Regions from separate parts of the Streptomyces sp. NBC_01089 genome, predicted to be linked through region 2. Evidence: predicted binding sites of a transcription regulator. Region 2 holds the regulator's gene; each other region holds the start of a gene.

Region 1 (10,188 bases), 2.5 Mb from region 2:
CACCTTCTCCACCCCCTCGGGAGTGGAGCGGTGCAGTGGACAGAGATACGTGGCGGCGACGCACGAGCGCGCGAAGTGGTCCAGGGCCAGCTGAAAGCCTTTCAGCTGGTAGAGGGCTCCCTGCGTGAAGTCCTTGTCCGGGTGCATGACGCCGTCGAGCACCGCACGGCCGACCTTCTGCGGGAAGAGGTGGGCGTAGGTCGCGCCCAGCTCCGTGCCGTACGAGAAGCCGTAGTAGTTCAGCTTCTTGTCGCCCACCGCCGCGCGGATCCGGTCCAGGTCCCTGGCCACATTGGTGGTCGTCAGATACGGCAGGAGCGGGCCGGACTTCTTCGTGCACTGCGCCGCGAAGTTCCGGGTCGCGTCCATCCACTGCCGGACCTCGGTGGGGGTGTCGGGCGTGGAGTCGACGGCGTTGAGAGCGTCGGTCTCCGGTCCGGTGAGACAGTTGACGGGTGCACTGTTGCCGACTCCGCGCGGATCGAAACTCACCAGGTCGTAGCGGGTGTTGAGCTTCGCGAACGTGGGTGTGAACGCGGGCAGTGTGTCGACGCCCGAGCCGCCGGGGCCGCCGAAGTTGTAGATCAGCGAGCCGATGCGCTTGCCGGGACCTGTCGCACGGTGCCGGATCAGCGCCAGCGGAATCGTCTTCCCGCCGGGCTTGGTGTAGTCGAGGGGGACATGCAGAGTGGCGCAGGTCCAGCCGGTCCCGGGGGCCTTGCCCCCGCCCTGCGCCTGGGAGGGCGCGGGGCACGTGGCCCACTTCAGCGGGTCCTGGTCCTTGGGCGCCGCGAGGGCGCCGGCAGCGGCCGACGGCGTGGCTGCGGGAGGTGCGGGGGCGGCGGCGAACGCGGGCCCGCCGAGCAGCAGAGAAGCGGCCGCGGCACACCCCACGACCCGCCCGGCGGCTTTACGGGACAGGCCGGCCCGCACCTGACGGAACGGCTTACGAGGCCGTGCGGCGATGGCCGGGCGGCCTGCCGCAGGAAGGGACGAGCGGAGCGACAAACGCGCCGACAGGCGCGACGGCTTACGAGGCGTCATGTTGATCATCCTCTGACGACCCGTCGGATACCGCCTGGCGCAAGGTCCGTACGGGGGACGGGCCGTCAGTCACCCCCAGGTCAGCCACCCCAGGCCACCTCCGGGCGCTCGCCCAGGCCACCCAGACCCGACCAGGCAAGGCCACGTCCCCCACCGCCCCCGCCCAGAGCTTCCCCGCCCAGACCCTTCGGCTCTCGGTGCTCGCACGGGTAACCTTGAAGGCCAGGACACGGGCCGGGGGGAAGGGGCCGCAAGTGAGCTGGCTCTGGTGGGTATTCATCTTCTTCATGGTCGGCGGATTCGGCTGGGTCGCCGATACGGGCCGTACTGCCCTGCGCACACGTCATGAGCGCCGGATGGAGCGGCTGGAGACGGCCGAGCGGGAACGCAGGGAGATCGAGGCGGCGCACAAACCGCCCGAGCCGGTCTGCGGCTGCACGCACCACCTCGCCAAGCACGACCGGCAAGGCAAGTGCCACGAGACCGTCGAGGTGCCGACGTCCTGGGACGAGAACAAGAAGCCGCTGAGTTTCGAGCCCGGGGTCTGCAACTGCCAGCAGTACGTGGGGCCGCAGCCGCTGTCCCAGGTGTACGCGGACGAGCTGACGGACCTGGCCTGACGAGGCGTCGGCAAACGTCCCCGGGCGGGGCGCCGGCGAGCCCCCCGACGAGACGCCGGCAAGCGTCCCCCGGCCCCTGACGAGGAGCGGGAAGTCTCAGGGCCCGGCGGCTCCGCCAGGGGGTTCGCAGGGCCCGGTGGCTCCGTCAGGGCTGCGCCGGGTGTCCGATCAGCATCGTCGGCGCGCCGGCGACGCGGGTGAGGATCACGGTGGCCGCGTTCGGCCCCTGCGGCTTGACCCTGCGTCGTACCTCTTCGGGCTCCACCGCCGAGCCGCGCTTCTTGACGGTGAGGTTCCCGACTTCCCGCTCGCGCAGCAGTGCCTTGAGCTTTTTCAGACCGAAGGGGAGCGCGTCCGTGATTTCGTACGCCGTCGCGCAGAGCGTCGGGCGCAGGTCGTCCGCGGTGATGTAGGCGATGGTCTCGTCGATGAGCCCGCCACCGAGTTCCTCGGCGACCTCGGCGACGAGATGGGCGCGGATGACGGCGCCGTCCGGTTCGTACAGATACCGGCCCAGTGCACGCACCTCGGGGTCGGGGAGTCCGCGGCCCGTGAGGGTGGTCCCTGACGGGAGCAGTGTGGCGCGGCGCAGGCCCGGTTCCGTGCCGAACCAGAGCACTGCTTCCTTGACGTCACCGTTGTCGGAGATCCACTCGGCCTCGGCTTCGGCGGGGATCAGCTCGTGCGGGATACCGGGAGCGATCTTGATCGCTCCCGGGGCCGGGCGGTCGGCCACCGCGCCCGTGGCCCAGGACAGCGGCGGTGAGTACGCCTCGGGGTTGAAGATCCGGCCGCGACCGCCACGCCGTGCCGGGTCGACGAAGACCGCGTCGTACGGGTCGGTGTCGATGTCCGCCACATCCGCGCACCGTACTTCGACCAGGCTGCTCAGCCCGAGGGCGTCCGCGTTGGCCCGTACGACTTCGGCTGTGAGCGGATCGCGGTCGACCGCCAGTACGGAGATCCCGGCGCGGGCGAGCGCCAGGGCGTCCCCGCCGATGCCGCAGCACAGGTCGGCGACGCTGCGTACGCCCAGCTCGGCGAAGCGCCGCGCGCGGTACTCGGCGACGGATCTACGAGTGGACTGCTCCACACCGTTGGGCGTGAAGAACATCCGGTACGCGTCGGCGGCGCCAAATTTCGGCACGGCCCGCTGGCGCAGCCGCGCCTGGGCGAGGGCGGCCGAGACCAGCTCAGTGGGGTACGTGCGGCGCAACCTGGTGGCGACGGCCAGTTCCTGGGCGGCGTCGTACTCCCGCAGCGATTCGAGCAGGGCGGCGCCCTCATCGGTGAACAGCGCGGTGAAGGCGTCGAGATCGGTCACCTGTCCATTGTGGGTGATCGGCTGCGGACGACCGGCCGCCCGCAGCCGCAGCCGCAGCCGCAGCCGCAGCTGATGGCGAGGCGGGCGCGAAACGCGAAGCGCTGAACCGAGCTGAACCGATGGGAAGGGACCGCGGCATTGCCTCCGGTCGGGACCGCCGCCCCGCATCAGGAACCCGACGACATGGCCGACCACATTGGCACTCCGCTTGACCGAGTGCTAACTGCCGTCCTAGTCTCAGTTCTGGCACTCCCCACGGGAGAGTGCCAAATATGGCGACGGGCCGGTCCGGCACCCGCGACGACGGATCCATCCGGTCGCCACTCAGACAGTTCACCCCGTGAGATCTCCGAAGGGGGAGACCGGATCGTGTCGACAACCAGCTCCAAGGTTGCCATTAAGCCGCTCGAGGACCGCATTGTGGTCCAGCCGCTCGACGCCGAGCAGACCACGGCCTCCGGCCTGGTCATTCCGGACACCGCCAAGGAGAAGCCCCAGGAGGGCGTCGTCCTGGCCGTGGGCCCGGGCCGCTTCGAGAACGGCGAGCGTCTTCCGCTTGACGTCAAGGCCGGCGATGTCGTGCTTTACAGCAAGTACGGCGGCACCGAGGTGAAGTACAACGGCGAGGAGTACCTCGTCCTCTCGGCTCGCGACGTTCTCGCGATCGTCGAGAAGTAATTCACCGACGTATTTCTTGATCTGCGCCCCTGGCCCCGCATCTGCTGTGTTCGCACAAGTGTGTTCGCACAACGAGTGACGGGCACTGGGGGCGCAGTTCGTTTTTGAGAGGACTGAATCAGCTCCATGGCGAAGATCCTGAAGTTCGACGAGGACGCCCGTCGCGCCCTTGAGCGCGGCGTCAACAAGCTTGCCGACACGGTCAAGGTGACGATCGGCCCCAAGGGCCGCAACGTCGTCATCGACAAGAAGTTCGGTGCCCCCACCATCACCAACGACGGTGTCACGATCGCCCGCGAGGTCGAGCTCGACGACCCGTACGAGAACCTCGGTGCGCAGCTGGTGAAGGAGGTGGCGACCAAGACCAACGACATCGCGGGTGACGGCACCACCACCGCCACCGTGCTGGCCCAGGCGCTGGTCCGGGAGGGCCTGCGCAACGTCGCCGCCGGCGCTTCGCCCGCCTCCCTGAAGAAGGGCATCGACGCCGCGGTCAAGGCCGTGTCCGAGGAGCTCCTCGCGACCGCCCGCCCGATCGATGACAAGTCCGACATCGCCGCTGTCGCCGGTCTCTCCGCGCAGGACAAGCAGGTCGGTGAGCTCATCGCCGAGGCGATGGACAAGGTCGGCAAGGACGGTGTCATCACCGTCGAGGAGTCCAACACCTTCGGGCTCGACCTGGACTTCACCGAGGGCATGGCCTTCGACAAGGGCTACCTCTCGCCGTACATGGTGACCGACCAGGAGCGTATGGAGGCCGTCCTCGACGACCCGTACATCCTGATCCACCAGGGCAAGATCGGTTCGATCCAGGACCTGCTGCCGCTCCTCGAGAAGGTCATCCAGGCGGGCAGCTCCAAGCCGCTGCTGATCATCGCCGAGGACGTCGAGGGCGAGGCCCTGTCGACCCTGGTCGTGAACAAGATCCGCGGCACCTTCAACGCGGTCGCGGTCAAGGCCCCCGGCTTCGGCGACCGCCGCAAGGCGATGCTCGGCGACATGGCCACCCTCACCGGTGCCACGGTCATCGCCGAGGAGGTCGGCCTCAAGCTCGACCAGGCCGGTCTCGACGTGCTGGGCACCGCCCGCCGCGTGACCATCACCAAGGACGACACCGTCATCGTCGACGGCGGTGGCAAGGCCGACGAGGTCCAGGGCCGCGTCAACCAGATCAAGGCCGAGATCGAGTCCACGGACTCCGACTGGGACCGCGAGAAGCTCCAGGAGCGCCTCGCGAAGCTGGCCGGTGGCGTGTGCGTGATCCGTGTCGGTGCCGCCACCGAGGTGGAGCTCAAGGAGAAGAAGCACCGTCTGGAGGACGCCATCTCCGCGACCCGCGCCGCGGTCGAGGAGGGCATCGTCTCCGGTGGTGGCTCCGCTCTGGTGCACGCCGTCAAGGTGCTCGAAGGCAACCTGGGCAAGACCGGCGACGAGGCCACCGGTGTCGCGGTCGTCCGCCGCGCCGCTGTCGAGCCGCTGCGCTGGATCGCCGAGAACGCCGGCCTCGAGGGCTACGTCATCACCTCGAAGGTCGCCGAGCTCGGCAAGGGCGACGGCTTCAACGCCGCGACCGGCGAGTACGGCGACCTGGTGAAGGCCGGCGTCATCGACCCGGTCAAGGTCACCCGCTCCGCGCTGGAGAACGCCGCGTCCATCGCTTCGCTGCTGCTCACGACCGAGACCCTGGTCGTCGAGAAGCCGGCGGAGGAGGAGCCCGAGGCGGCTCACGGCCACGGTCACTCGCACTGAGGCTGACCTGACGCACGCCTGAGGCCCGGCACCCCTTCGCTTCGAATTCGCTTCGAAGGGGTGCCGGGCCTCGGTGGTTATGGGAGTACGGGGTTATTACCGGGTGAGGCCCCGAAGGGCCGGGTCAGTGCCCGGCTAGGCCGAGCGCGTCAGGTCCGACGGGAGTACCGGGTCCGCGAACTCCTGCCCCGACGCATACCGTTCGAGTTCGTCCAGCGCCTGGTCCGCCATCCGGTGCAGCTCGCCGCCGAGCGATCCCGCGACATGCGGGGTGAGCAGGACGTTCGGCAGGTCGTAGAGCGGCGAATCCGGGTACGGGGTCTCGGGATCCGTCACATCCAGTACGGCGTGCAGCCGCCCGCTCGCCAGTTCCGGAACCAGCGCCTCCTCGTCGATCAGCGAGCCGCGGGCGGTGTTGATGAGCGTCGCCCCGTCCGGCATCGCGGCCAGCTGGCAGGCTCCGATCATGTGCCGGGTGGCCGGTAGCTGGGGGGCGTGCACGCTGACGACGTCGCTGTGGGCGCACAGGTCGTCCAGCGGTACCGGCTCCACGCCGAGCGCGGCGGCCTCGGCCGTATCGACGTACGGGTCGTACAGCAGGACCCGCAGGTCGAAGGGGCGCAGCAGCTCGATCACCCGGCGCCCGATCCGGGAGGCGCCGATGATGCCGACGGTGCGGCGGTAGTTGCCCGCGCCGTCCAGTTCGTCCCGCCAGTCGTGGTCACCGCGCATCGCGCGGTACCGGTACGCGGACTGCAGGACCCGCTTGTTGGCGAGCAGGATCGTGGCGAGGGTGTACTCGGCCACCGGCAGGGCGTTGGCCGCCGCGGCCGAGGCAACGGTGATGCCGCGCTCCCAGCATGCCTCGGTGATGTGGTGCTTGACCGAGCCGGCCGCGTGGACGACGGCGCGCAGCCGGGGTGCCGAGTCCAGGATCCGGGCGGTGAGCGGGGTCGCGCCCCAGCAGGTGAAGAGGACTTCGGCCTCGGCGAGCGCCGCGGCGACCTCGGCCGTGGGTCTCGCCAGGTCGTGAGCCACGAGTCGGCTGTCCGTACGCGCCAGGGCGGTCAGCCGGGTGTGATGGCGCTCGGCGAACAGGCGCTCCATGATGCCCGGACCCATCGCAAGCAGGACGCCCGGCCGATTGTCAGTGGCGTGGTGCATGGTGGTCCCAGTGCTCCTTCTTGGTTGCTCAGGGCGCAGCTCGGCAGGGGGCGGGGCGGCAGGGTCCGGCCCAGCGGGATGGGGCGAAGCAGGGGGCGGCACGGGGGGATGCGGCATGGCGGGGGCTGGTCCGGTAGGGGCCGGTCCGGCGGATGGCGGTCCCGTGGGGGCAGGCCCGGTCTGTGGGGGACCGGTCCGTGTCCGCCCGGTGGTGGTCATTTGACGCTGCCCGCGGTGAGGCCGGCCTTCCAGTGCCGCTGGAGGGAGACGAAGGCGACGATCAGGGGGATGACGGCGAGGAGTGATCCGGTGACCACGAGCGGATAGAAGCTCGGTTCGCCGTGGGTGTTGGTGTTCCACGAGTACAGGCCGAGACTCAAGGGGAAGAGATCGCGGTCCGAGAGCATGACCAGGGGGAGGAAGAAGTTGTTCCAGATCGCTGTGAACTGGAAGAGGAAGATCGTCACGAACCCGGGCATCATCATGGGCATACCGATGGACCAGAAGGTGCGCAGTTCACCGGCCCCGTCGATACGGGCTGCCTCCAGCGCCTCGTTCGGTATGTAGCCGGCGCTGAAGACCCGGGCGAGGTAGACGCCGAAGGGGTTGACCAGGACCGGGATCAGCACCGACCAGTAGGTGTTGACGATGCCGATCTTGCTGGCCAGCAGATACATCGGCAGCGCGAGTGCGGTGGTGGGAACCAGCACACCGAGCAGGACGAGCCCGAAGAGTTTCTCCTTGCCCCGGAACTCGTACTTGTCGAAGGCGTAACCGGCGGCGACGCAGATCAGTGAGCACAGGACGGCGCCCACACCCGCGTACAGCAGGCTGTTCCCGTACCAGCGGAAGTAGACGCCGCCCCCGTAGGAGGCCAGGTCGGAGAGGTTCTCGCCGAGGTTGAAGCCCTTGAAGGAGAAGGCGTTGCCGGAGAGCAGCCCGCCGGTGTCCTTGGTGGAGGCGGTGACCAGCCAGATGAGCGGGAAGAGCATGTAGACGACGGCGAGGACCAGTGCGCCGTTGACGGCGGTCTTCGACAGCCAGCGGTTCTTCGGTGCCGGGCGGGGGCTCATGCGTTCTTCCCCTTGCGGCCGGTGAAGCGGGTGACGAGGAACGACAGCAGTGCGGCCGTCAGCGCCAGGAGCACGGAGGCGGACGCCGCGAGCCCGTAGTCGTTGCGGGAGAAGGCGGCGGTGTACGCGTACATGTTCGGTGTCCAGGTGGAGGAGACGGCGGACCCGGCGCCGCTGTTGAGGATCAGCGGCTCGGTGAACAGCTGGAGTGAACCGATGATGGTGAACAGTGCGACCATCACGACGGAGGCGCGGATCAGCGGGAGTTTGATGCTGACGGCGGTGCGCCAGCCGCCGGCGCCGTCCACGGTGGCCGCTTCGAGGACCGAGCGGTCGATGGCCTGCAGGGCGGCGTAGAAGATCACCATGTTGTAGCCGAGCCATTCCCACAGCGCGATGTTGACGACGGAGGGGAGAGCACCGGACGAGGAGAAGAAGTTGAAGCCGATGCCACCCGAGTGCATCGCCGAGACCACCGGGCTCAGTCCGGGTGTGTAGAGGTAGACCCAGATCAGCGCCGCGATGATGCCGGGAACGGCGTGCGGCAGGAAGAGCGCGAGCTGGAAGAAGCGCTTGGCGCGGGCCAGCGCGGAGTCCAGCAGCAGTGCGAGTGCGAGGGCGCCGCAGACCATCAGGGGGATGTAGATGACGCAGTATCCGAGCAGTACGCCGAAGCCCTCGCGGAAGGCCCGGTCACCCAGCGCCGCCGCGTAGTTGTCGAGACCGGAGAACACGGACTCGGAGCCGCCGAACCCCAGTCCCGACTGCTTCTCGGTGAAGAGGCTGAGCCAGACCGCGTATCCGATCGGCACCAGCATCACAGCGGTGAACAGGACGAAGAACGGGGTCAGCAGGATCGCGGCGGCGCGGGTGCGGGCCTTCATACCGGTCAGCCCTCGACCTTCAGTCCGCGCTTCTTGAGTTCCTGGACGGTCGCGTCATGGCCGGCCTTGACCGACCCGCTGATCGTGGAGCCGCCACTGGCGACCTTGCCGAACTGGTCCTTGATCGCGGTGTTCGTGGTGCCGGTCGCCGGGCCCCAGGTCCAGCCCTGCTTGATGGAGGCGGCTGCGGTGCCGAACAGCTGGTAGATGTCCTGGCCGCCGTAGAACGAGGAGTCGAATGCCTTCTTCGCCGCGGGCAGCAGCTCGGTCGCGGCCGGGTAGGCGCTCGAAGTGCCCGAGGCGATGCGGGCCTTGATGCCGTCCTGAGTGGTCGACATCCACTTGGCGAACTCGACTGCCGCGTCGGCGTGCTTGCTGTCCTTGGTCACGGCCCAGGTGGAGCCACCGAGCATGCCGCTGGCGGCCTGCCCGTCCCAGGTCGGCATCGGGGCGATGGCCCACTTGCCCTTCTGCTCCGGCAGTGTGGACTTCAGGACTCCGGCTCCCCAGGCCGCGCCGAGGTAGCCGATGGTGCCGCCGTTCTTCAGGGAGTTCGTCCACTCCGGGCTGAAGGACGCCTGCGAGCGGATCAGATCGTTCTTGATCAGGCCCTGCCAGTAGCCGGCGACCTTGGTGGTGGCGGAGTCCGTGGTGTTGATCTTCCAGGTGTCCCCGTCCGCCTTGAACCACTGGGCGCCGGCCTGCCAGGCCATCGCCTCGAACGTGGTCGGGTCGTCAGGGAAGAAGGTGCCGATCCTGGCCTTCTTGTCGGCCTTCTTGATCTTCTCCGCGGCCTTGCGGAAGTCGTCCCAGGTCTTGGGTACGGCGACTCCGTACTTGCTGAACAGATCCTTGCGGTAGTAGAACGCCTGCGGCGACGCGTCGAACGGAACGGCCCAGTTCTTGCCGCCCAGCGTGGTCTGTTCGACGGCCTGCGGCAGGAACTTCTTCTTCACGTCGTCGGTCATGTACTTGCTGATGTCCTGGAGCGCGCCCTGGCTGACGTACTCCGGCAGCTGGGGGTACTCGATGGAGACCAGGTCGGGGGCGTTGCCCGCCTTGACCGCGTTGGAGATCTTGGCGTAGCCGCCGGCGTTGCCGGACGGGATCTCCTCGTACTTCACGTGGATGTTCTTGTGCGAGGCGTTGAACGCGTCCACGGTCTCCTTCGAGCCCTTGGCCCAGCCCCAGAACGTGATGGCCACGGGCTTGCCGTCCGTGCCCTTCGAGGAGTCGTCGCCGCTGCTGCCGCAGGCCGTGAGGACGGCCAGGGCAGTGGCGGCGCCGGCTATGGAAAGGGTCGTTCTGCTCCAACTGCGGCTCACAGCGAGACTCCTGAGCTAGCGGCGACATTGACGTTGGCCGTGATCCTTGGCCCCGCAATGACCGAAGTCAAGAGCGAAAGATTGAATGATCGAAAAAAGATCAGAGTGTTATCGAAATCCGGGCCGCGCGGAGTCACCACCGGGGCGGAGTTACTGCGGAGTCGGCGTCGCTACGGGGTCGGCGTCGCTACCGGGGCGCGGTCGCCCCACAGGAATCCCGTACGTGCAGCCTGGGCAGCAGCGCCAGATGCTGACCCGGTTCCTGCCGGCCCTGGTTCTCCCGGTCCTGCTGCTCCGGTGTCCTGCCGCGTGGCCCCGTGCTCAGCC
Region 2 (10,188 bases):
CTCCAACTGGTCCACCACCGACGCGGGCCGGTGCCTCCACAACGAGCTGTACTGGCGCGGCGCGGACTGGTGGGGCGCGGGCCCCGGCGCGCACAGCCACATCGGCGGGGTGCGCTGGTGGAACGTGAAGCACCCCGGCGCGTACGCGGCCGCCCTGGCCGCCGGGAAGTCACCCGGCGCGGGCCGGGAGATCCTGCCCGCCGAGGACCGCAGGGTGGAGCGCATCCTGCTGGAGCTGCGGCTGCGCGACGGCTGCCCGCTGGACATCCTGGCCCCGGCCGGCCTGGCGGCGTCCCGGCGGGCGCTGGCGGACGGGCTGCTCGATCCGGCGGCCTACGGGTCGGGGCGTGCGGTGCTCACGCTGCGCGGGCGGCTGCTGGCCGACGCGGTGGTGCGGGATCTGGTGGACTGAGGCGGCGCCGCTCGCTGCCTGCGTCCGGCCCCGCTCCTCAAACGCCGGAGTGGCTGGAATCCTCCGGCGCCGTCACGAAGTCGATCAGCTCCTCGACGCGGCCCAGCAGTGCGGGCTCCAGGTCGCGGTAGGAGCGTACGCCCGACAGGATCCGCTGCCACGCGGCGCCGGTGTTCTCCGGCCAGCCCAGGGACCGGCACACGCCCGTCTTCCAGTCCTGGCCGCGCGGTACCGTCGGCCACCCCGCGATGCCCACGGACGACGGCTTCACCGCCTCCCACACATCGATGTAGGGGTGCCCCACCACCAGCGCGTGGTCGCTGGAGACCTCCGCCGCGATCCGGGACTCCTTCGAGCCCGGGACCAGGTGGTCGACCAGCACGCCGAGCCGCGCGTCCGCCGCAGGCCCGAACTCCGCGACGATCGCGGGCAGATCGTCGATGCCCTCCAGGTACTCGACGACGACGCCCTCGATCCGCAGGTCGTCACCCCAGACCCGCTCGACCAGCTCCGCGTCGTGCCGCCCCTCGACATAGATCCGGCCGGCCCGCGCCACGCGCGCCCTCGCGCCGGGCACCGCCAGTGAACCGGACGCCGTGCGGTGCGGGCGCTGCGGCGCCGCCGTGGGGCGTACGAGCGTGACCGGGCGCCCTTCGAGCAGGAAGGCGCGCGGCCCCATCGGGAACACCCGGTGCTTGCCGAACCGGTCCTCCAGGGTGACCGTCGGCCCCTCGGCCGTCTTCTCGCACCGGATCACCGCACCGCAGAACCCGGTGGCGATCTCCTCGACCACCAGATCGGGCTCGGCCGCGACCTCGCGGGCGGGTGTCTGCTTCTTCCACGGCGGCGTGAAGTCGGGGCTGTAGCTGCGCATTCCGCAGACGCTACGACACCCCGGAGCTCGCTGCCAGCACATCCCGCTGAGCGCGGACGAACGCGGCGTCGACCACGGCCCCGTGCCCCGGCACGTACAGCGCGTCATCGCCGCCCAGCGCCAGCAGCCGGTCCACCGCCGCCGGCCAGCGGGCGGGCAGCGCGTCCGGGCCCGCCTGCGGCTCCCCCGACTCCTCGACCAGGTCGCCGCAGAAGACGACAGGGCGGTCGCCGGGGACGAGCAGCGCCAGGTCGTGGCCGGTGTGGCCGGGGCCGCAGTTCACCAGGGTCACCCGGCGGCCGCCCAGGTCCAGGGTCAGCTCCCCGGAGACCTGATGGTGCGGAGCGACCAGCTGCGCCACCGCGTCGGCGGCCTCCACGGCCGGCACCCCGTGGCGTACCGCGTCCTCGCGCAGCGCTTCGGCCCCGCGCGAGCCCCGGGTGAGCAGCGCCCGGGTCCCCACCGCCCCGTACACCTGCACCCCGGCGAACGCGGCGGTGCCCAGCACATGGTCGAAGTGCGGGTGGCTCAGCGCGATGTGCGTCACCCGGCGGCCCAGCGCCGCCTCCGCGCGCATCCGGACCTCCCGGCCCTCGCGGAGCGTGGCACCCGTGTCGAAGAGCAGTGCGCCGAACCGGCCCGCCACAAGCCCGGCCGTCGCGTCCCAGCGCGGGAGCCGGCACCGGCCCACGCCCGGCGCCAGCGGTTCCCAGCCGGAGTCTTCCCAAGCGGCGTCCATACCGCGACGCTATCCCGGTCGGCGGAGACCGGCGCGACCGTGCGAAGGGCCGCCCTTGCCAGCGGTGAACCTCTCCGCCGTACACTGGGACGCTGCTGGCACTCGAACATTCCGAGTGCCAGGCAGGCCCGGATCGACAGCTGGAGGTGTGCGCGGGTGCTCAGCGAACGCAGACTCGAAGTGTTGCGCGCCATCGTCCAGGACTATGTGGGCACCGAGGAGCCGGTCGGCTCCAAGGCGCTCACCGAGCGGCACCGGCTCGGTGTCTCACCGGCCACCGTCCGCAACGACATGGCGGCCCTGGAGGACGAGGGGTTCATCGCGCAGCCGCACACGAGCGCGGGCCGCATCCCCACGGACAAGGGGTACCGGCTGTTCGTCGACCGGCTCGCGGGCGTCAAGCCCCTCTCGTCGCCCGAGCGGCGCGCCATCCAGAACTTCATGGACGGCGCGGTCGACCTCGACGACGTGGTGGGCCGGACCGTACGGCTGCTGGCGCAGCTCACCCGGCAGGTCGCCGTCGTGCAGTATCCGTCGCTGACCCGTTCCACGGTGCGGCATGTGGAGCTGCTCGCGCTGGCGCCCGCCCGGCTGATGCTCGTCCTGATCACGGACACCGGACGGGTCGAGCAGCGCATGATCGACTGCCCGGCGCCGTTCGGTGAGACATCTCTCGCGGATCTCAGGGCCCGGCTCAACAGCCGGGTGGTGGGACGCCGTTTCGCGGACGTACCACAATTGGTGCAGGACCTGCCCGAGTCATTCGAACAGGAAGACCGGGGTACGGTTTCCACGGTGCTCGCGACCTTGCTCGAAACGCTGGTCGAGGAGACCGAGGAACGGCTGATGATCGGCGGAACCGCCAATCTGACGCGATTCGGACATGACTTCCCACTGACCATCAGGCCGGTGCTGGAAGCGCTTGAGGAGCAGGTCGTGCTGCTCAAGCTGCTCGGTGAGGACTCGGGCATGACCGTACGCATCGGGCATGAGAATGCCCACGAGGGCCTGACGTCCACATCGGTCGTCGCCGTCGGCTACGGTTCGGGCGACGAGGCAGTCGCCAAACTCGGCGTGGTCGGACCGACCCGCATGGACTACCCCGGAACGATGGGAGCGGTACGCGCAGTGGCACGTTACGTCGGACAGATCCTGGCGGAGTCGTAAGTGGCCACGGACTATTACGCCGTTCTCGGCGTGCGCCGCGACGCTTCCCAGGACGAGATCAAGAAGGCATTCCGGCGATTGGCGCGCGAGCTCCACCCGGACGTCAACCCCGATCCCAAGACGCAGGAACGCTTCAAGGAGATCAACGCCGCCTACGAGGTGCTGTCGGACCCGCAGAAGAAGCAGGTCTACGACCTCGGCGGCGACCCGCTCTCGCAGGCGGGCGGCGGCGGAGCCGGCGGCTTCGGCCAGGGCGGCTTCGGCAACTTCTCGGACATCATGGACGCGTTCTTCGGTACGTCGTCCCAGCGCGGGCCGAGGTCGCGTACGCGGCGCGGCCAGGACGCGATGATCCGGCTGGAGATCGACCTCAACGAGTCGGCCTTCGGCACCACGAAGGACATCCAGGTCGACACCGCCGTGGTCTGTACGACCTGCAGCGGCGAGGGCGCGGCCCCCGGCACCTCGGCCCAGACCTGCGACATGTGCCGCGGCCGCGGTGAGGTCTCGCAGGTCACCCGGTCCTTCCTGGGCCAGGTCATGACCTCGCGGCCGTGCCCGCAGTGCCAGGGCTTCGGTACGGTCGTGCCGACCCCGTGCCCCGAGTGCGCGGGCGACGGGCGCATCCGCTCCCGCCGCACGCTGACGGTGAAGATCCCGGCCGGTGTCGACAACGGCACCCGGATCCAGCTCGCGGGCGAGGGCGAGGTCGGCCCCGGCGGCGGCCCCGCCGGTGACCTGTACGTCGAGATCCACGAGCTGCCGCACGCGGTCTTCCAGCGGCGGGGCGACGATCTGCACTGCACGGTGACGGTCCCCATGACGGCGGCGGCGCTCGGTACGAAGGTGCCGCTGGAGACGCTGGACGCGCTGGAGGAGGTCGACATCCGGCCGGGCACACAGTCCGGTCAGTCGATCCCGATGCACCAGCGCGGCATCACGCATCTGCGCGGCGGCGGCCGGGGCGACCTGATCGTGCACGTCGAGGTGCTCACCCCGACGAAGATGGACGCCGAACAGGAGCGTCTGCTGCGGGAGTTCTCCAAGCTGCGCGGCGAGGAACGGCCCACCGGCCAGTTCCAGCCGGGGCAGCAGGGGCTGTTCTCGCGGCTGAAGGACGCGTTCAACGGGCGGTAGCGGGGGCTGTTCTTTCTGCCGGGGGTCCGGGGGTCGTCCCCCGGGGGATGCAGTCAGCCCGGGCAGCAGGGGCTGTTCTCGCGGCTGAAGGACGCGTTCAACGGGCGGTAGCCCGCAGGGTGGGTACTCCCGCCCGAGCCGCCGATTCGGTGCGGTGCGGAGGACGTGGCACGATGCGGTCATGTCCTCCGTACTCGCCGATCTCTGCCGATATCCGATCGTGCAGGCCCCCATGGCGGGCGGTGCTTCAGGCCCGCAGCTCGCCGCAGCCGTCTCCGAGGCCGGTGGTCTCGGGTTCCTCGCCGCCGGGTACAAGACCGCGGACGGCATGTACGAGGAGATCAAACAGCTGCGCGGGCTGACCTCCCTGCCCTTCGGCGTGAATCTGTTCATGCCGCAGTCCGACAACGCCGATCCGGCCGCGGTCGAGCTCTACGGCCAGCAGCTCGCCGGTGAGTCCACCTGGTACGAGACGCCGCTCGGCGACGTCCACGGCAGCTCGGACGACGGCTACGAGGCCAAGCTGGCCGTCCTGCTCGACGACCCGGTCCCGGTCGTCTCCTTCACCTTCGGCTGTCCCTCCCGCGATGTGCTCGACGCCTTCGACCGGGTCGACACCTTCACCATCGTCACCGTCACCACCGCTGAAGAGGCGCAGGCCGCCCAGTGGTGCGGCGCCGACGCGGTCTGTGTGCAGGGCATCGAGGCGGGCGGCCACCAGGGCACACACCGCGACGACCCGCAGAACGACGGCACGGGCATCGGTGTGCTGTCGCTCATCACCCAGGTCAGGGAGACCGTGCAGCTGCCGGTCATCGCGGCGGGCGGCCTCATGCGCGGCGCGCAGATCGCGGCGGTGCTCGCGGCGGGCGCGGAGGCCGCGCAGCTCGGTACGGCCTTCCTGGTGTGCCCCGAGTCCGGCGCGAACAGGCTGCACAAGCAGGCCCTGACCAACCCGCTCTTCGTCCGCACCGACCTCACCCGCGCGTTCAGCGGGCGCCCGGCGCGCGGTCTCGTCAACCGGTTCATGCGCGAGCACGGACCGTACGCCCCCGCCGCCTATCCGCAGGTGCACCACCTCACCTCCGGACTGCGCAAGGCGGCGGCCGGAGTGGGCGACGCCCAGGGCATGGCGCTCTGGGCGGGCCAGGGCCACCGCCTCGCCCGTGAGCTGCCCGCGGGCCAGCTCATCGAGGTGCTGGTCGCCGAACTGGACGCGGCCCGCACGGTGTTGGCCGATGGCGGCCCGTCATGACCGCCCCGGTCTTCGTGGTCGACGCGGCGGGTGGCCTCGACACGGCGGCCCCCGGCGGCCGGTTCGTCCTGGACGGCCCCGAGGGCCGGCACGCGGTGTCCGTGAAGCGGCTGCGGGCGGGCGAGGACGTCGTACTGACCGACGGCGCCGGCCGCTCCGCGCGGTGTGTGGTCCTGGCGGCCGAGGGCAAGGACCGGCTGGAGCTCCGGATCGACGCGTGCGCCGACGAGCCGCCGCCTGTACCCCGGATCACCGTCGTACAGGCGCTGCCCAAGGGCGACCGCGGCGAGGTCGCCGTCGAGACCATGACCGAGACAGGTGTCGATGTGATCGTGCCGTGGCAGGCGTCGCGCTGCATCACCCAGTGGCGGGGCGACCGGGGCGCCAAGTCCCTCGCCAAGTGGCGCAGTACGGCACGGGAGTCGGGCAAGCAGTCCCGGCGTACCCGCTTTCCCGAGGTCACCGATGCGCTGAGCACCAAGCAGGTCGCCGCGCTGCTCGCGGACGCCGACCTGGCCGGGGTGCTGCACGAGGACCAGGAGTACGGCAGTGAGCCACTGGCCGCGGCCGAACTCCCCACGCGCGGCGAGATCGTGCTGGTCGTCGGCCCCGAAGGGGGAGTGTCCCCGGAGGAGCTCGCGGCGTTCACGGCGGCCGGGGCCGGGGTGTACCGGCTGGGGCGCAGTGTGCTGCGCACCTCAACGGCGGGCACGGCCGCGGGAGCGCTGCTGCTGGCCAGGACGGGACGCTGGGGCTGAGCGGGGCCCGCCCTCCGGGGGCGGTCCGCCACCCGCGCGAGTGAAGTGGCCGCATAGGGGCTGCACATCGGGGCACTCCGGTGGGAACCTGCCCCGTATGGGGGCATTGAGGCACGTATCGAGACGGGTGCGGTTCCGGACGGTTCTCGCGGCGATCGGCTTTGCCGGCACGGCAGTCGCGGGCGTCGCGGCCTGTGACCCGGTCGACGGGGTCAACACCGCGTCCGTCGCCTACACCACCGACCGCACCGCCACCAGCGCCCTTGAGCACCACGGCGTCGGCGTCGACTGGCTGTCCTGCACGGCCGACTCCGCGGCCGGCACCGGCGCTCCGTCCGCGCCGCCGTCCACCGCCGCGCACGACGTGGCACAGGTCGACTGCCAGGGCAGGACCAAGAGCAAGCAGGACATCACCGTCAAGGGCAAGGTGACGCGGACCGTCGACGGGCGCTGCGTACAGGGCGATCTGACCAGCACGGTCGGCGGGCAACTGGCCTTCACGGCCACACTCCTGGGCAACTGTGCGGCCCCGCCCCCGGACACCACCACCCCACCGCCGGCCCGAAGCGGCGGCAGTGGCGGCGCCGCGCACCCGACGGAGACGGTGACGGTCACCGCCACCGTGACGCGGTACCCGGGCAAGTAGCGCGGCCGCGACCAGCGCTTAGGTATCCCGCCTAGGTATCCCATCCCTGGATTTAGGTGTACGGATCTTCGCTCCGGGGCCGCGCGTGGCGGGCTTTCGCCGGTCAGAGTGGGTCCATGGCTGCCCTTCCCGAACCGGACGTCCTTCCCGAGCCGGAGCTCGGTGCGCTCTCCGAACGCCTTGCCGCCACCCGCCTGGTGACCCTCACCGGCCCCGGCGGCATCGGCAAGTCAAGGCTGGCCGCCAGACTCGCCGAGTCCACCCGGTGTACGGGCGCACCCGTGCACCGGGTGGACTTCTCCGGCTGCCCCGACGCGGCGCTCGTCCCTTACACGGTGGCCGCCGAGCTGCACACCGCCCCCGCGCCCGGCACCGATCCGGTGCGCGCGGTGCTCGACCTGCTCGCCGACAGCCGGGGGCTGCTCGTCCTGGACACCTGCGAACACGTCCTGACGGGCTGCGCCTACCTCGTCGGGCGGCTGCACGACAGCTGTCCCGGGCTGCGGATCCTGACCACCAGCCGCAGGCCGCTCGGCGTACCGGACGAAGACCGGGTGGAGGTACCGCCGTTGCCCAGGGACCGGACCGCAGGCCTGCTCCAGGAGCACGCCGCCTCGTACGGGGTCGAGCTGCCCGGCTGCTGGGCCGGCCGGCTGGCCGGGCAGCTCGACGGCGATCCGCTCTCCACCCTGCTCGCCGCCCGCAGTCTGCGGCAGCTGACCGCGCGGCAGCTGCACGCGGCGCTCGGCGCGCCAGGCGGGCGCTTCGCCGTCCTCACCGACGGCCCCGGCGATCCGGCCAGGCACCGCACGCTGCTGCAGGCCGTCGAGTGGAGCCACGAGCTGTGCAGCAGGGCCGAACGGCTGCTCTGGGCCCAGCTGTCGGCGTTCACCGGTGAGTTCACCGCCGAGCAGGTCCGTACGGTATTTCCGGACGGGTCGTCGCTCGCCTCGCTGGTGAGCTCATCGGTGGTGCACGCCCGCGGTGACGGGACCTACCGGCTGCCGCTGGCACACAGGGAGTACGGAAAACTCCGGCTCGCCGGTCTTGGCGACGGCCTAGGGTGATCCGTGTGACGCAGCCTTCCTATCTCCGGTTTCCGCATGTCCAGGGCGATCTGATCGCCTTCACCGCAGAGGACGACGTCTGGATGGCCCCGCTCGACGGCGGCCGTGCCTGGCGTGTCAGCGCTGACAACAGCCCCGTCAGCCATCCCCGGATATCGCCCGACGGCCGCTGGGTCGCCTGGACCTCGACCAGGGACGGGGCACCCGAAGTGCATCTCGCCCCGGCCGACGGCGGCCCCTCCCGGCGGCTGACCTACTGGGGCGACGCACGGACCTCCGTCCGGGGCTGGACCCCCGAGGGCGAGGTGCTCGCCATCAGCGCCCAGGGCCAGGTCTCGCTGCGGCGCAGCTGGGCGCGGGCCGTGCCGGTCGACGGCGGTCCCGCGCGGACCCTGCCGTACGGGCCGGTCGGCTCCCTCGCGTACGGGCCCGACCAGCGGGTGCTGCTCCTGTCGGCGACGATGGGCCGTGAGGCCGCCGCCTGGAAGCGGTACCGGGGCGGCACCGCGGGCAAGCTGTGGACCGGTGAGACCGGAGGCGACTTCGTGCGGCTGCACGCCTCTCTCGACGGGAACATCGAGTGCCCCCTGTGGGTCGGCGACCGGGTGGCGTTCCTCTCCGACCACGAAGGCGTCGGAGCCCTCTACTCCTCGCTCCCGGACGGCTCGGAGCTGCGCAGGCACACCCCGGCCGAGGGGTTCTACGCGCGGCACGCCGCCACCGACGGCACCCGCGTCGTCCACATGGCGGCCGGTGAGCTGTGGATCACCGACGACCTCGAAGGCGCCGAGCCCCGCAGGATCGACGTCAGGCTCGGCGGCCAGCGCGCCGACCTCCAGCCGCACTCCGTGCGCGCCGGACATCACATCGGCGCGGCCTCCCCGGACCGTACCGGCCGCGGCAGCGCCGTCGAGTCGCGCGGCGCCGTGCACTGGGTCACCCACCGGGAGGGCCCCGTCCGCGCGCTGGCCGCCGAGCCGGGCGTACGGGCGCGGCTGCCCCGCACCTTCCGGGCCGACGGCGCCGAACAGGTCGTCTGGGTCACCGACGCGGAGGGCGAGGACGCCCTGGAGTGCGCGCCCGCGACCGGCGCGGCGCCCGCCGCGGCCCCGCGCCGCCTCGCACAGGGCCGTATCGGCCGGGTCCTCGGGCTCGCCGCCGCCCCGGACGGCAGCCGGTTCGCCGTCGCCGCACACGACGGCCGGGTGCTCGTCGTCGAGCGCGAGTCCGGCGATGTGCACGAGGTGGACCGCAGCGCCGACGGTGACGCGTCGGGTCTGGTCTTCTCACCCGACTCCGCCTGGCTCGCCTGGTCGCACCCCGGCCCCGAGCCGCTGCGCCAGCTCAAGCTCGCGCACCTCGCCGACCTCTCCGTCGCCGAGGCCACCCCGCTGCGCTTCCGGGACTTCGACCCGGCCTTCACGACCGACGGCAAACACCTCGCCTTCCTCTCCGACCGGGCCTTCGACCCGATCTACGACGCACACGTCTTCGACCTGGCGTTCATCGGCACCTGCCGTCCGCATCTGCTGACACTCGCCGCGACCACACCGTCCCCGTTCGGTCCGCAGCGGCACGGCCGCGCGACCGAGAAGGACAAGGACGGCGACGAGCACGACGCTCCGACCGCGCTGCCGGTGACCCGTATCGACCTCGAAGGTCTCGCCGACCGGATCGTGCCGCTGCCCGTCGAGGCCGGCAGCTACTCGACGCTCCGCGCCGCCAGGGACGGACTGCTCTGGCTGCGCCACCCGCTGCGCGGGGTCCTCGGCACGACCGGGGCCACCCCGGACGCCCCCTGGCCGGACACCGTCCTTGAGCGGTACGACCTGGAGAAGCTGCGGGACGAGGAGATCGCCCCTGACGTCGACCACTTCGAGGTCTCAGGCGACGGCAAGCGGCTCGTGCTGCACACGGACGGCAAGCTGCGCGTCGTCCCCTCCGACAGCCGGGTGGCCAAATCCGACGCGGACGAGGACAGCGACCGCAGCGTCACCGTCGACCTCTCCCGGATCCGCCGTACCCTCGACCCGGCCGCCGAGTGGCGGCAGATGTACGACGAGGCCGGGCGCATCATGCGGGACAACTTCTGGTGCGCCGACATGTCAGGGGTGGACTGGGACGGGGTCCTGG
Region 3 (10,188 bases), 760 kb from region 2:
CGGCGGGCACTATCTGGTCGGTCTCGAATGGCGCCAGGCCCTGATCATCGGAGCCGTGGTGTCGTCCACCGACGCCGCCGCGGTCTTCTCGGTGCTGCGCAGGGTGCCCCTGCCGTCCCGGATCACCGGTGTGCTGGAGGCCGAATCCGGCTTCAACGACGCCCCGGTGGTGATCCTGGTCATCGCGTTCTCGACGGCCGGTCCTGTCGACCACTGGTACGTACTGATCGGCGAGATCGCCCTGGAGCTGGCGATCGGCGCCTCGATCGGGCTCGCCGTGGGCTGGCTCGGCTCGTGGGGGCTGCGCCATGTCGCGCTGCCCGCGTCCGGTCTCTACCCGATCGCCGTGATGGCCATCGCGATCACGGCGTACGCGACCGGCGCCATCGCGCACGGCAGCGGGTTCCTCGCCGTCTACCTGGCGGCGATGCTGCTGGGCAACGCCAAACTGCCGCACTGGCCGGCCACCCGCGGATTCGCCGAAGGGCTCGGCTGGATCGCCCAGATCGGCATGTTCGTCCTGCTCGGTCTGCTGGTGAGCCCGCACGAGCTGGGCAGCGACTTCTGGCCCGCGGTCATCGTCGGCCTGGTCCTGACGATGGTGGCGCGGCCGGTCTCCGTACTGCTGAGCCTGGCGCCGTTCCGGGTGCCCTGGCAGGAACAGACCCTGATGTCGTGGGCCGGGCTGCGCGGAGCGGTGCCCATCATCCTGGCGACCATCCCGATGGTGTCCGGGATCGACGGCAGCTCCCGGGTCTTCAACATCGTCTTCGTGCTCGTCGTCGTCTACACCCTGGTGCAGGGGCCGACGCTGCCCTGGCTGGCCAGAAAGCTCAGCCTCGGCAAGGGCGCCGACGCCGCGGCCGACCTGGGCATCGAATCGGCGCCGCTGGAACGGCTGCGCGGGCATCTACTGTCGGTGGCGATCCCGGAGAAGTCCCGGATGCACGGCGTCGAGGTCGGCGAACTGCGGCTGCCCAAGGGCGCGGCGGTGACCCTGGTCGTCCGGGACGGTACGAGCTTCGTACCGCAGCCGTCGACGGTGCTGCGGCGCGGGGACGAACTCCTGGTGGTGGCGACCAATCCGGTGCGCGACGCGGCCGAGGCACGGCTGCGGGCCATCGGCCAGGGCGGCAAGCTGGCGGGCTGGCTCGCCGACGGCGGCATCAACCGCCGGTAGCGGCAGCGCTCTGGCCTGTAGCGGCACCGCTCTCGTCGGCAGCAAGCACCACTCGCCAGTAGCGGTACCATGAACCGAATCGGTTCTGACCCGATCGACTTGATTGACCTGATTGACCTGATCGACCAACTCTGCCTGATGCAGAGCTGGCGCGACCGTATGGCGGTCGAGGCACCCACGTCGCGGTGCGTGCGCGGTATCCGCGCAGGTGTTCCGCACGACGAAACGGCCCGGCCTACCGCAGTTCCGCGCAAGAGGACAGCTCTCGGCAGCTCCCGTACGCATGCCTCCGCATGCCCGTACGACCAGGGGAGCGCCACCAGGCGGCAGAAAGGCTAGGCCGTGGTGTCCACGGTCTCCGAGACCCGTCCGGGGTACGGGCAGTTGCTGCGCACACCTGGCGCATGGACGTTCCTGCTGCCCGGTTTCGCCGCGCGGCAGCCCTTCGCGATGCTGACCATCGGCATCGTGCTGCTGGTGCAGCACACGACGGGGTCGTACGGCAACGCCGGCATCGTCGCCGCTGTGACGGGTGTCTCCATGGCGCTGTTCGCGCCGCAGAGCGGGAAGCTCGCCGACCGCTTCGGACAGCGCGCGGTGCTGTTCCCCGGCGTCCTGGTGCACACCGCTTCGGTGGTCGCCCTGACGGTCCTCGCGCTGGCGGGCGCCCCGCTGTGGGCGCTGTTCATCGCCGCTGTGCCGACCGGTGCCTCGGTACCGCAGGTCGGCCCGATGGTCAGGGCCCGCTGGGCCGCGAAGCTGGAGGGCTCGCCCCTCATGTCGACGGCCGCCGCCTTCGAATCGGTGACGGACGAGTTCACCTTCGTCATCGGCCCGGTGCTGACGACCGCGCTGTGCACCGGGATCCACCCGGCGGCCGGGCTGATCACCGAGGCCACGCTGACCCTGATCGGCGGTCTCGTCTTCGCGGCGCAGCGCCGGACCCAGCCCGCCGTCCGCGTACGTGACAACGACCACACGTCCGTACGGCACGTCTCCGCGCTGTCGGTTCCCGGTGTACGGGTGCTCGCCATCGCGTTTCTCGGGATCGGCGCGGTGTTCGGCGGCATGCAGGTCTCACTGACCGCGTTCGCCGAGGAGATCGGGCAGCCCGGAGTCAACGGTGTGCTGTACGGGGTCTTCGCCGCGGGCAACATGCTGGCCGGCATCGTCTGCGGAGCCGTCGCCTGGAAGACCGGGCCGAAGTTCCGGCTGCTCGTCGCCTACACGGCGCTGGCCATCACGGCATCCGGGCTCTGGGCGATGCACACGGTTCCGCTCATCGCGGGCCTCGGACTCCTGGTCGGCCTGTGCATCGCACCCGCGCTGATCAGCGGATACACCCTGGTGGACACGCTGGTGCCGACTTCGGCACGCACCGAGGCGTTCACCTGGCTGACCGGTTCGGTGGCACTGGGACAGGCCGCGGCCGTCTCGGTGGCGGGCGAGCTGACAGACGCGTACAGCTCAAGTGCCGGGTTCCTGGTGCCGATGGGCGGAACGGTCCTGGCCCTGCTCACCCTGCTGGCACTGCGGTCCCGGCTGACGCCGCGCGACGCGGGACCGGGCCTGGAAGCGGAGCCGGCCTCGGCGACGGCGACGGCATCCGCGTCCGATGCGGCATCGGGTCCGGAATCGGATCTGGCGTCGGATGTGGCGTCGGATGTGGTGTCCGGCCGGGGCATCAAGCGTGGCGCGCGGCGTGGGATCGGTCACCGAGTGCCCGTCTCAGTGGACTGATCCAGCGGAATACGTCACTATAGAGCGTCGTTAGCACTCACTGAGTGAGAGTGCCAGGAGGAGCAAGTGCCGACCTATCAGTATCAGTGCACCGAATGCAGCGAGGGTCTCGAGGCGGTGCAGAAGTTCACCGATGACGCCCTGACCGTATGCCCGAGCTGTGATGGACGCCTGAAGAAGGTGTTCTCGGCGGTCGGCATTGTCTTCAAGGGCTCGGGGTTCTACCGGAACGACAGCCGTGGCTCGTCATCGAGCAGCACGGCGGCGTCCGCGAAGTCCACCGGTTCGTCGTCCTCGTCGGACTCGTCCTCGGGTTCGTCCAGCTCTTCCGGTTCCTCGGGCTCTTCGGGTTCCTCGGGTTCCGACGCGAAGGCCGGTGCCTCGAAGTCGGCCGGTTCGGCGTCGTCCTCGTCATCGAGCAGCTCCTCCAGCGGCAGCTCGGCCGCCTGATAGCGCTTTCCCGGAAACCCCGCCGTCGGTCGACGGTGGGGTTTCCGTTGTGTCCGGGGCACCCAGGGCGTCGGGGGCGGGTCCTGAGCCCCGGATAGTGTGACCGGCATGGTGAATGTGGCGAACTCGGCAGACCGGGCGACCGCGGGGCGTACCCCGGCCCTGACAGCGGACATCGGGGTCATCGGCGGCTCCGGCTTCTACTCCTTCCTGGAGGACGTGACCGAGGTCGAGGTGGACACCCCGTACGGGAAGCCGAGCGACTCCCTCTTCCTCGGTGAGATCGCCGGCCGCCGGGTGGCGTTCCTCCCCCGGCACGGACGCGGCCACCATCTGCCCCCGCACCTCATCAACTACCGGGCGAATCTCTGGGCGTTGCGCTCCGTGGGCGTACGGCAGGTGCTCGGCCCGTGTGCGGTCGGCGGTCTGCGGCCGGAGTACGGGCCGGGGACGCTGCTCGTCCCGGACCAGATGGTGGACCGGACGAAGGCGCGCCCGCAGACGTACTACGACGGTCAGGTGCGGCCGGACGGCAGCATTCCGAACGTGGTGCATGTGTCGCTGGCCGACCCCTACTGCCCCGCGGGCCGCAAGGCAGCGCTCGCGGCGGCGCGGGGGCGGGAGTGGGAGCCGGTGGACGGCGGGACTCTGGTCGTCATCGAGGGGCCGCGGTTCTCCACCAGGGCCGAATCGCGCTGGCACGCGGCGATGGGCTGGTCCGTGGTGGGTATGACCGGGCACCCGGAGGCGGTGCTCGCCCGCGAACTGGGGCTCTGCTACACGTCGATGACGCTGGTCACGGACCTGGACGCGGGGGCCGAGGCGGGCGAGGGCGTCTCCCACGACGAGGTGCTGACGGTCTTCGCCGCCAATGTGGACCGGCTGCGCACGGTCCTCTTCGACGCGGTGGCGGGGCTGCCCGCGGAGCAGTCGATGGCCTGCCACTGCGCGCGGGCGCTGGATGGGGTGGACCCGGGGATCACGCTGCCTTGAGGGGCGGGCGGTTCAGGCACTGCTGAGCCCGGCTGCGGATGGGCAGGCGCGGGTGAGCCAGGCACCGCTGAGCGGCTTCGGGTGAGCAGGCGCGGGTGAGCCAGGCATCGCTGAGTGCGGCTACGGATGAGCGGGAGCGGCGAGCAGAGGCGGTTGAGCGGCTGCGGGTGAGCGGGTTGTCCACAACTGGCGAGTAGTCCACAGCTCTCAGCGGGACGCGGCGGAAGGCCGGATGGTGGGAGGCGCTCGACCCGGACTCCTCTCACCAGGCGGTGGTTGTCATGATCCCCATGCCCGTACCGGTCGTTTCCGCGCCCGAGCCGCGCGGAGTGCCCCCGTTCGCCCCGCTCCGGGTGCGCCCGGGACGGCGCCGTGTGCGGCGGGCCCTTGGCCGATGGCGCCGGACGGCGGTGGCGGGGCTGATCCTCATGGCTGCCGCCCTGGCCGCCTGGGCCCCGCGGGACGCAGGGGGCGCGGAGCCCCCGCCCAGCGCCAAGGCCGACGCCCGGGCGGATTCTCGGGCCGGCACCACGTCGGGCGGGGCCGCCGCCGTCCGGGCCCGCGGACCGGGAGCCCCGGCGGCCTCGGGCCCTGCTGCCATGGTGTCCGCGCCGGTACGTATCGCCGACGCGGCGACCGTACGGCTGCTGGCCCCCGGCGACCACGTCGATGTCATCGCGGTCGGTGACACGTCGGCCGACGGCACGTCGACCGACCACACATCGACCGACGACACATCGACCGGTGACCCCTCGGCGGGATCCGGCCGACCGGGGAGCGCCCGCGCGGCACGGGTGATCGCGACGGGAGCCCGGGTGTCCGACGTACCGGATGCGGCAGACATGAGAGACACGGATGCCGCGGGTGACCCCTCTCCCGGCTCCGGTGCCCTCGTCGTCCTCAGGGTGCCCCGCTCGACGGCGACCGCGCTGGCAGGCGCCGCAGCCACGTCGAAACTGGCGGTGACACTGTGCTGAAATCAGCGTCGGCTTCCGCGCCAATTAGTACTGATGCCCAGTCATGTACCCAACAGGGGCAGGGTAATTGGACAGTTTCGTGGCGCAGCGCCTTAGGTGGCGGAGCGGGCTGTTCCGCCCCCGGCGCACACGAAGAAGGACCGCTTGATGAGCAAAGAGAACCCCACCCTGCTGGAAGGCTTCAAAGCCTTCCTGATGCGGGGGAACGTCATCGACCTCGCTGTCGCCGTCGTGATCGGCGCCGCGTTCACGGCCGTGGTGAATTCCGTGGTGAAGGGCGTGATCAGCCCACTGGTCGGCGCCTTCGGGACCTCGCAGCTGGACTCGTACAAGTCCTGCTTCAAGGGTCCCTGCACCGTCGACGCCTCCGGCGATGTGACCAACGGCATCTACATCCTGTGGGGGTCCGTGCTCAACGCGGTCCTGACCTTCGTCATCACCGCGGCCGTCGTCTACTTCCTGATGGTGCTGCCGATGGCGAAGTATCTCGCCCGCAAAGCCGCCAAGGAGCAGACGATGGAGGAGGAGACGGTCGAGGCGGAGGTCGCCGAGGTGGCGCTGCTGCGGGAGATCAGGGACACCCTGGTCGCCCAGCGTGGCTCGGGCCACGGCTCCTGACGCCAGGCGCGCCTCAGATGTGGTGCGGCGGCTTCTCGTCGAGGAAGCGGGCCAGATCCGACGCACTGCCCCCGGAGGACGACTGCTCGCCCCAGCCGCGGTCCGAGTCGTCCGGGGACTGCTGGTCGAGCGGATCGTCGAAGACCAGCTTGGATACCGGCCTGGCCACCGGTGTCGCGCCGGAGGAGGTCGCGGAATCGCGGTCCTCGTCATCACGGGAGGCGCGGCCGGGAACGGGGGCATTGCTCATACGGCAAGGGTACGGCGCCCGGCCACGGTACGGCTCCGCCCGCTGTTCAACGGTCCTTGGGGTCGAGACGCCAGAGCGCGAGCACCGCCAGAAAGGACAGACAGAGGAATCCGGCGCCCCACCACGCGGTGCTTGTGTGTCCCTCCATCCACTCGTTGACGGTGATCGTCAGGGCCCAGAGCTGGCCGATCACGACCGTCATCGCCAGGGCGAGCCGGGCGGTCAGCTTGGCGGAGCGTTCAGGCTCCTGTTCGCTCCCGGCGCCGGGCCCCGGGCCGGTGTGCCGGATCCGGGGGTCTCCGTACCCACTGGTGGCGCGGATCTGTGGATACCGTTCGGTGAGCGGCCGGTTGAGACGGGGCTGCGCACTGCCGGGCCGGTATTCGGGCCGGGGAGAGCCGGGCCGGGGAGAGCCGGGCCGGGATGCATCGGGCCGCTGCGGCTCGGGCTGCTGCGGCTCGGGCTGCGACGGGTCGTGGCGAGGCGATTCAGGCTGCGACGGCTGGTCGCTCATGTCTGCTCCCCTCGGTCATGTGTCGTCCGTCTCACACCGGGACAGCCGATCCGTGCGGTCGATTCCGGGTCCGAGTCCTTGAACTGCCGGCACACCGCGTCCTTGATGTTCTCGCCGGAGCGAGCCGTGGCCAGGGCCCAGACGCTGCCGTCGTCCCGCTCCACGAGAAGCACCCGGGGCAGCCCGCGAGGGGGCGGGCCCGCGGTGACCTCACCGGTCCGCGCGTCGAAAACGCCCTCGTGGCAGGGGCAGTAGAGCTCGCCGTCGGCACCGCGGTCCTTGCGCCACAGAACACCGCAGGCGAGGTGGGTGCAGACAGCGGAGTATCCGACGAGGCTGCCGTCCGCGAGGCGTACGGCCACGGCTCGGTCCTCGTCGCCGGGAAAGCGGAAGGCGACGGACTCACCGGGCTGCAACTGATCGGTGACCTTCTTGGGGGTGGGCGCGGTCTCGCTGTCACCATGCCGCTCCAGCACTCCCCCGGCGACACCGAGGCCGCCGATGGCGAGCCCGCCGGAGACGGTGGTGACGATCCGCAGATAGTCGCGCCGCGTGGTGAGCGAGTCCGCGCTGATCCGGTCGTGCAACGCCTCGCGCGCCCCACCGTTGTCCGCCGCCCCACCCCCGGACGGGCCGGACGGGCCGGACGACGAATGCCCCGGCGGTTGCTGCCCGGGTGGTTGCTGGCCGCCCGGTGGCTGCTGGGTGACGCTCATCGCCCGCCACCTCCGCTCCCCGCACCACCGGTGCCCGTGCCCGTGCCGGTGACATCGGAACCACCACCGGCACCGGCACCACCACCGCCACCGTCGGAACGGCTCGCACCCCCCGCGCCACGCGCACCACCCGCACCGCCCACGCCCGGCGGCGCTTCTCTCACATCGACCCCATTGACCTCGACCACCGGCAGCCCGCCGGGCACCGGCCACTGGACCTTCTCCGCGGGGACCACCATCGCGACGCCGGTCTTGACCACGACATCGCCGAACGCGAAGGAGTCGGCAACCTGGACGCCGGGGCGCTCCGCCTGGAGCTCCTCCAGCGTTCCGTAGAACAGCGCCCCGGTCGGGCAGACCGTGGCGCACATGGGGGCGAGGCCGTAGGCGGTGCGGTCGTAGCAGAGGTTGCACTTCAGCTGGAGCTTCGCCTGGAGGTCGATCTTCGGTACGCCGAAGGGGCAGGCGTTGACGCAGTTGGAACAGCCGATGCAGCGGGTGGTGTCGGCCTGCTGCACCACACCGTCGGCGGTCACCAGGATCGCGTCGGCAGGACAGACCTCGGCGCAGGGCGCGACCGGGTCCTCGCAGTGCATACAGACCGTGGGAAGGGAGGCGACGGACTGGCCGGGGTCGGTGTAGTCGAGGTGGATCATCGACTTGCCCCGGTGCGAATCGCACTCACGGCATGCGGAGACACATGCCTGGCAGCCGATGCAGCGCCCCGGATCGATGAAGATCGTTCTGCCCATCATGGCGGACTCAGCTCCTCTCCGCCGTGCCACGCCCCTGCGGGGCCGAGGGCGGCAGGGGGTCGGTGCGGGAGATCTGCGCCTCGGGGTAGGCCGTGCCACCGGGGGCGACGGGCGGTGCGGGGACTTCGTCGACCCGCTGGGCGGCCTCGATACGGCAGGCGCAGACCTTGTACTCGGGAATCTTGGAACGGGGGTCGAGAGCATCGATGGTGAGGGCGTTGGCTGCGGTGGGAACGGGCCAGTGGTACGGGATGAAGACGGTGTCGGGCCGGATGGCCTCGGTGACCAGCGCGGGGAAGACCTCGCTGCCGCGCCGGGTGACGACCCGCACCGGGTCGCCGGATGCGAAGCCGTGCGACGGGTGCACCTCGACCCAGGGGCGCGGGGTCTGCTCGACCAGTCCGCCGAGCCTGCGGGTCTGGTTGCCGGAGAGGAAGTGCGCGACCGTGCGGCCCGTGGTGAGCGACATGGGGTGCTCGTCGTCGTACGGGTCCATCGGGGCGTGCCATTCGACGACTTGCAGATGGATCTTGCCGTCGGGGTGGTACGTCGTGCCGTCCTCGAAGAGCCGGGGGGTGCCGGGGTGATCGGTGGAAGGGCAGGGCCAGGCGATGCCGCCGGTCTCGTCGAGCCGTTCGTAGGTGATGCCGTAGTAGTCGTTGACCGTGCCCGCCGACGCGACGCGCAGCTCTTCGAAGACCTCGCGGGAGCCCGCGTAGGTGAACTTGTCGCCCACCCCGAGCCGCTGGGCGAGCTGCGAGATCACCCAGGTGTCGGTCCGTACGCCGGGGGGCGGGTCCTGTGCCTTGTTGTGCTTGACGACACGGGCCTCGGCGTTGGCCATCACGCCCTCGTCCTCGGCCCAGGTGGTGACGGGGAAGACGACGTGCGCGTTGGCCGCGGTCTCGGAGAGGAAGAAGTCGAACTGGGCGTGGAACTCGGTGGTGTCGTACCCCTCCTTGACGACGCGGTAGTGGGGAAGGGAGACGAAGGGGTTGTTGCAGATGCCGATGAGTCCGCGGATCTCCTGGCGCTGCATCTGCCAGACCATTTCCATCATCGAGGTTCCGGCGGGCGGGAGTTCGGGCTCCTCGATGCCCCAGATCTCGCAGATCTGCCTGCGGTGCTCCGGGTTGGTGATCGAGCGGCCGCCGGGGAGGAGGTCGGACTTCTGGCCGTGTTCACGGCCGCCCTGGCCGTTTCCCTGGCCGGTGAGGGTGCCGTAGCCGGCGCCGGGGCGGCCGATGTGGCCGGTGGCGGCGCAGAGGTTGATCACGGAGAGGCAGTTCTCGACGCCCTGGGAGTGGTGCTCGATCCCCCGGGCATGCCAGGCCATCGCCCGCTCGGCGCCCGCGAAGGTCCGGGCCACCTGGACGACCTGAGCCGCCGGGATTCCGCAGATCTCGGCGGCGCGTTCCGGGGTGTAGTCGGCGACGGTGGCGCGTACCTCTTCCCAGCCGGTGGCGTGTGCCTCGACGAAAGCCCGGTCGTCGAGGCCCTCGCGGATGACCACGTTCAGTACGGCGTTGAAGAAGGCCGAGTCGGTGCCCGGCTTGAGCGCGACGTGGATGTCGGCGGTGCGGGCGATGGCCGTCTCGCGCGGGTCGATGACGATGAGGGACGCGCCGCGGTCCCTGGCTCCCCACAGGTACTGGGTCAGCACGGGGAAGCACTCCCCGACGTTCGATCCGGCGATGAGCAGGCAGTCGGTGAGGAGGATGTCGGAGAAGGGGTTGCCCGCCCGGTCGATGCCGAAGGCGAGTTTGTTGGCGCCGGCGGCGCTGACCATGCAGAGCCTGCCGTTGTAGTCGACATGCCGGGTCTTGAGCGCGACCCTGGCGAACTTGCCGACCAGATAGGTCTTCTCGGAGTAGAGGCTGGCCCCACCGAGCAGCCCGAAGGCGTCGTTGCCGAACTGCCCCTGGATACGGCGGATCTCGGCGACGGTGAAGTCGAGGGCCTCTTCCCAGGAGGTCTCCCTGAAGGGCTCGTCGC

What was found. The regulator HrcA, encoded in region 2, represses chaperone genes, less so after heat shock. The targets are predictions, from matches to a motif close to TTNGCACTCNGNNNNNCNGAGTGCNAA.
Region 1: the regulator HrcA is predicted to act here: its motif matches at 3,185-3,211, upstream of groES (co-chaperone GroES).
Region 3: the regulator HrcA is predicted to act here: its motif matches at 2,951-2,977, upstream of OG510_RS22705 (FmdB family zinc ribbon protein).

The regions. Positions count from the first base shown of each region.
Region 1 covers NZ_CP108660.1:3,297,602-3,307,789, reverse strand. The annotation lists gene OG510_RS14490 (alpha/beta hydrolase) at 1-1,044, opposite strand, end outside; gene OG510_RS14485 (hypothetical protein) at 1,299-1,664, shown strand; gene OG510_RS14480 (THUMP-like domain-containing protein) at 1,810-2,988, opposite strand; gene groES (co-chaperone GroES) at 3,358-3,666, shown strand; gene groL (chaperonin GroEL) at 3,793-5,415, shown strand; gene OG510_RS14465 (hydroxyacid dehydrogenase) at 5,551-6,579, opposite strand; gene OG510_RS14460 (carbohydrate ABC transporter permease) at 6,795-7,652, opposite strand; gene OG510_RS14455 (carbohydrate ABC transporter permease) at 7,649-8,536, opposite strand; gene OG510_RS14450 (ABC transporter substrate-binding protein) at 8,542-9,861, opposite strand; gene OG510_RS14445 (substrate-binding domain-containing protein) at 10,049-10,188, opposite strand, start outside.
Region 2 covers NZ_CP108660.1:5,798,735-5,808,922, forward strand. The annotation lists gene hemW (radical SAM family heme chaperone HemW) at 1-412, shown strand, start outside; gene OG510_RS25995 (DUF3097 domain-containing protein) at 450-1,286, opposite strand; gene OG510_RS26000 (MBL fold metallo-hydrolase) at 1,297-2,025, opposite strand; gene hrcA (heat-inducible transcriptional repressor HrcA) at 2,182-3,192, shown strand; gene dnaJ (molecular chaperone DnaJ) at 3,193-4,329, shown strand; gene OG510_RS26015 (nitronate monooxygenase) at 4,511-5,584, shown strand; gene OG510_RS26020 (16S rRNA (uracil(1498)-N(3))-methyltransferase) at 5,581-6,342, shown strand; gene OG510_RS26025 (hypothetical protein) at 6,440-6,988, shown strand; gene OG510_RS26030 (ATP-binding protein) at 7,105-8,055, shown strand; gene OG510_RS26035 (S41 family peptidase) at 8,061-10,188, shown strand, end outside.
Region 3 covers NZ_CP108660.1:5,039,252-5,049,439, reverse strand. The annotation lists gene OG510_RS22715 (potassium/proton antiporter) at 1-1,180, shown strand, start outside; partial or broken gene OG510_RS22710 (MFS transporter) at 1,523-2,743, shown strand; gene OG510_RS22705 (FmdB family zinc ribbon protein) at 2,987-3,370, shown strand; gene OG510_RS22700 (S-methyl-5'-thioadenosine phosphorylase) at 3,479-4,363, shown strand; gene OG510_RS22695 (RcpC/CpaB family pilus assembly protein) at 4,792-5,340, shown strand; gene mscL (large conductance mechanosensitive channel protein MscL) at 5,485-5,958, shown strand; gene OG510_RS22685 (hypothetical protein) at 5,972-6,208, opposite strand; gene OG510_RS22680 (hypothetical protein) at 6,255-6,722, opposite strand; gene OG510_RS22675 (ubiquinol-cytochrome c reductase iron-sulfur subunit) at 6,719-7,438, opposite strand; partial or broken gene OG510_RS22670 (4Fe-4S dicluster domain-containing protein) at 7,597-8,193, opposite strand; gene OG510_RS22665 (molybdopterin oxidoreductase family protein) at 8,201-10,188, opposite strand, start outside.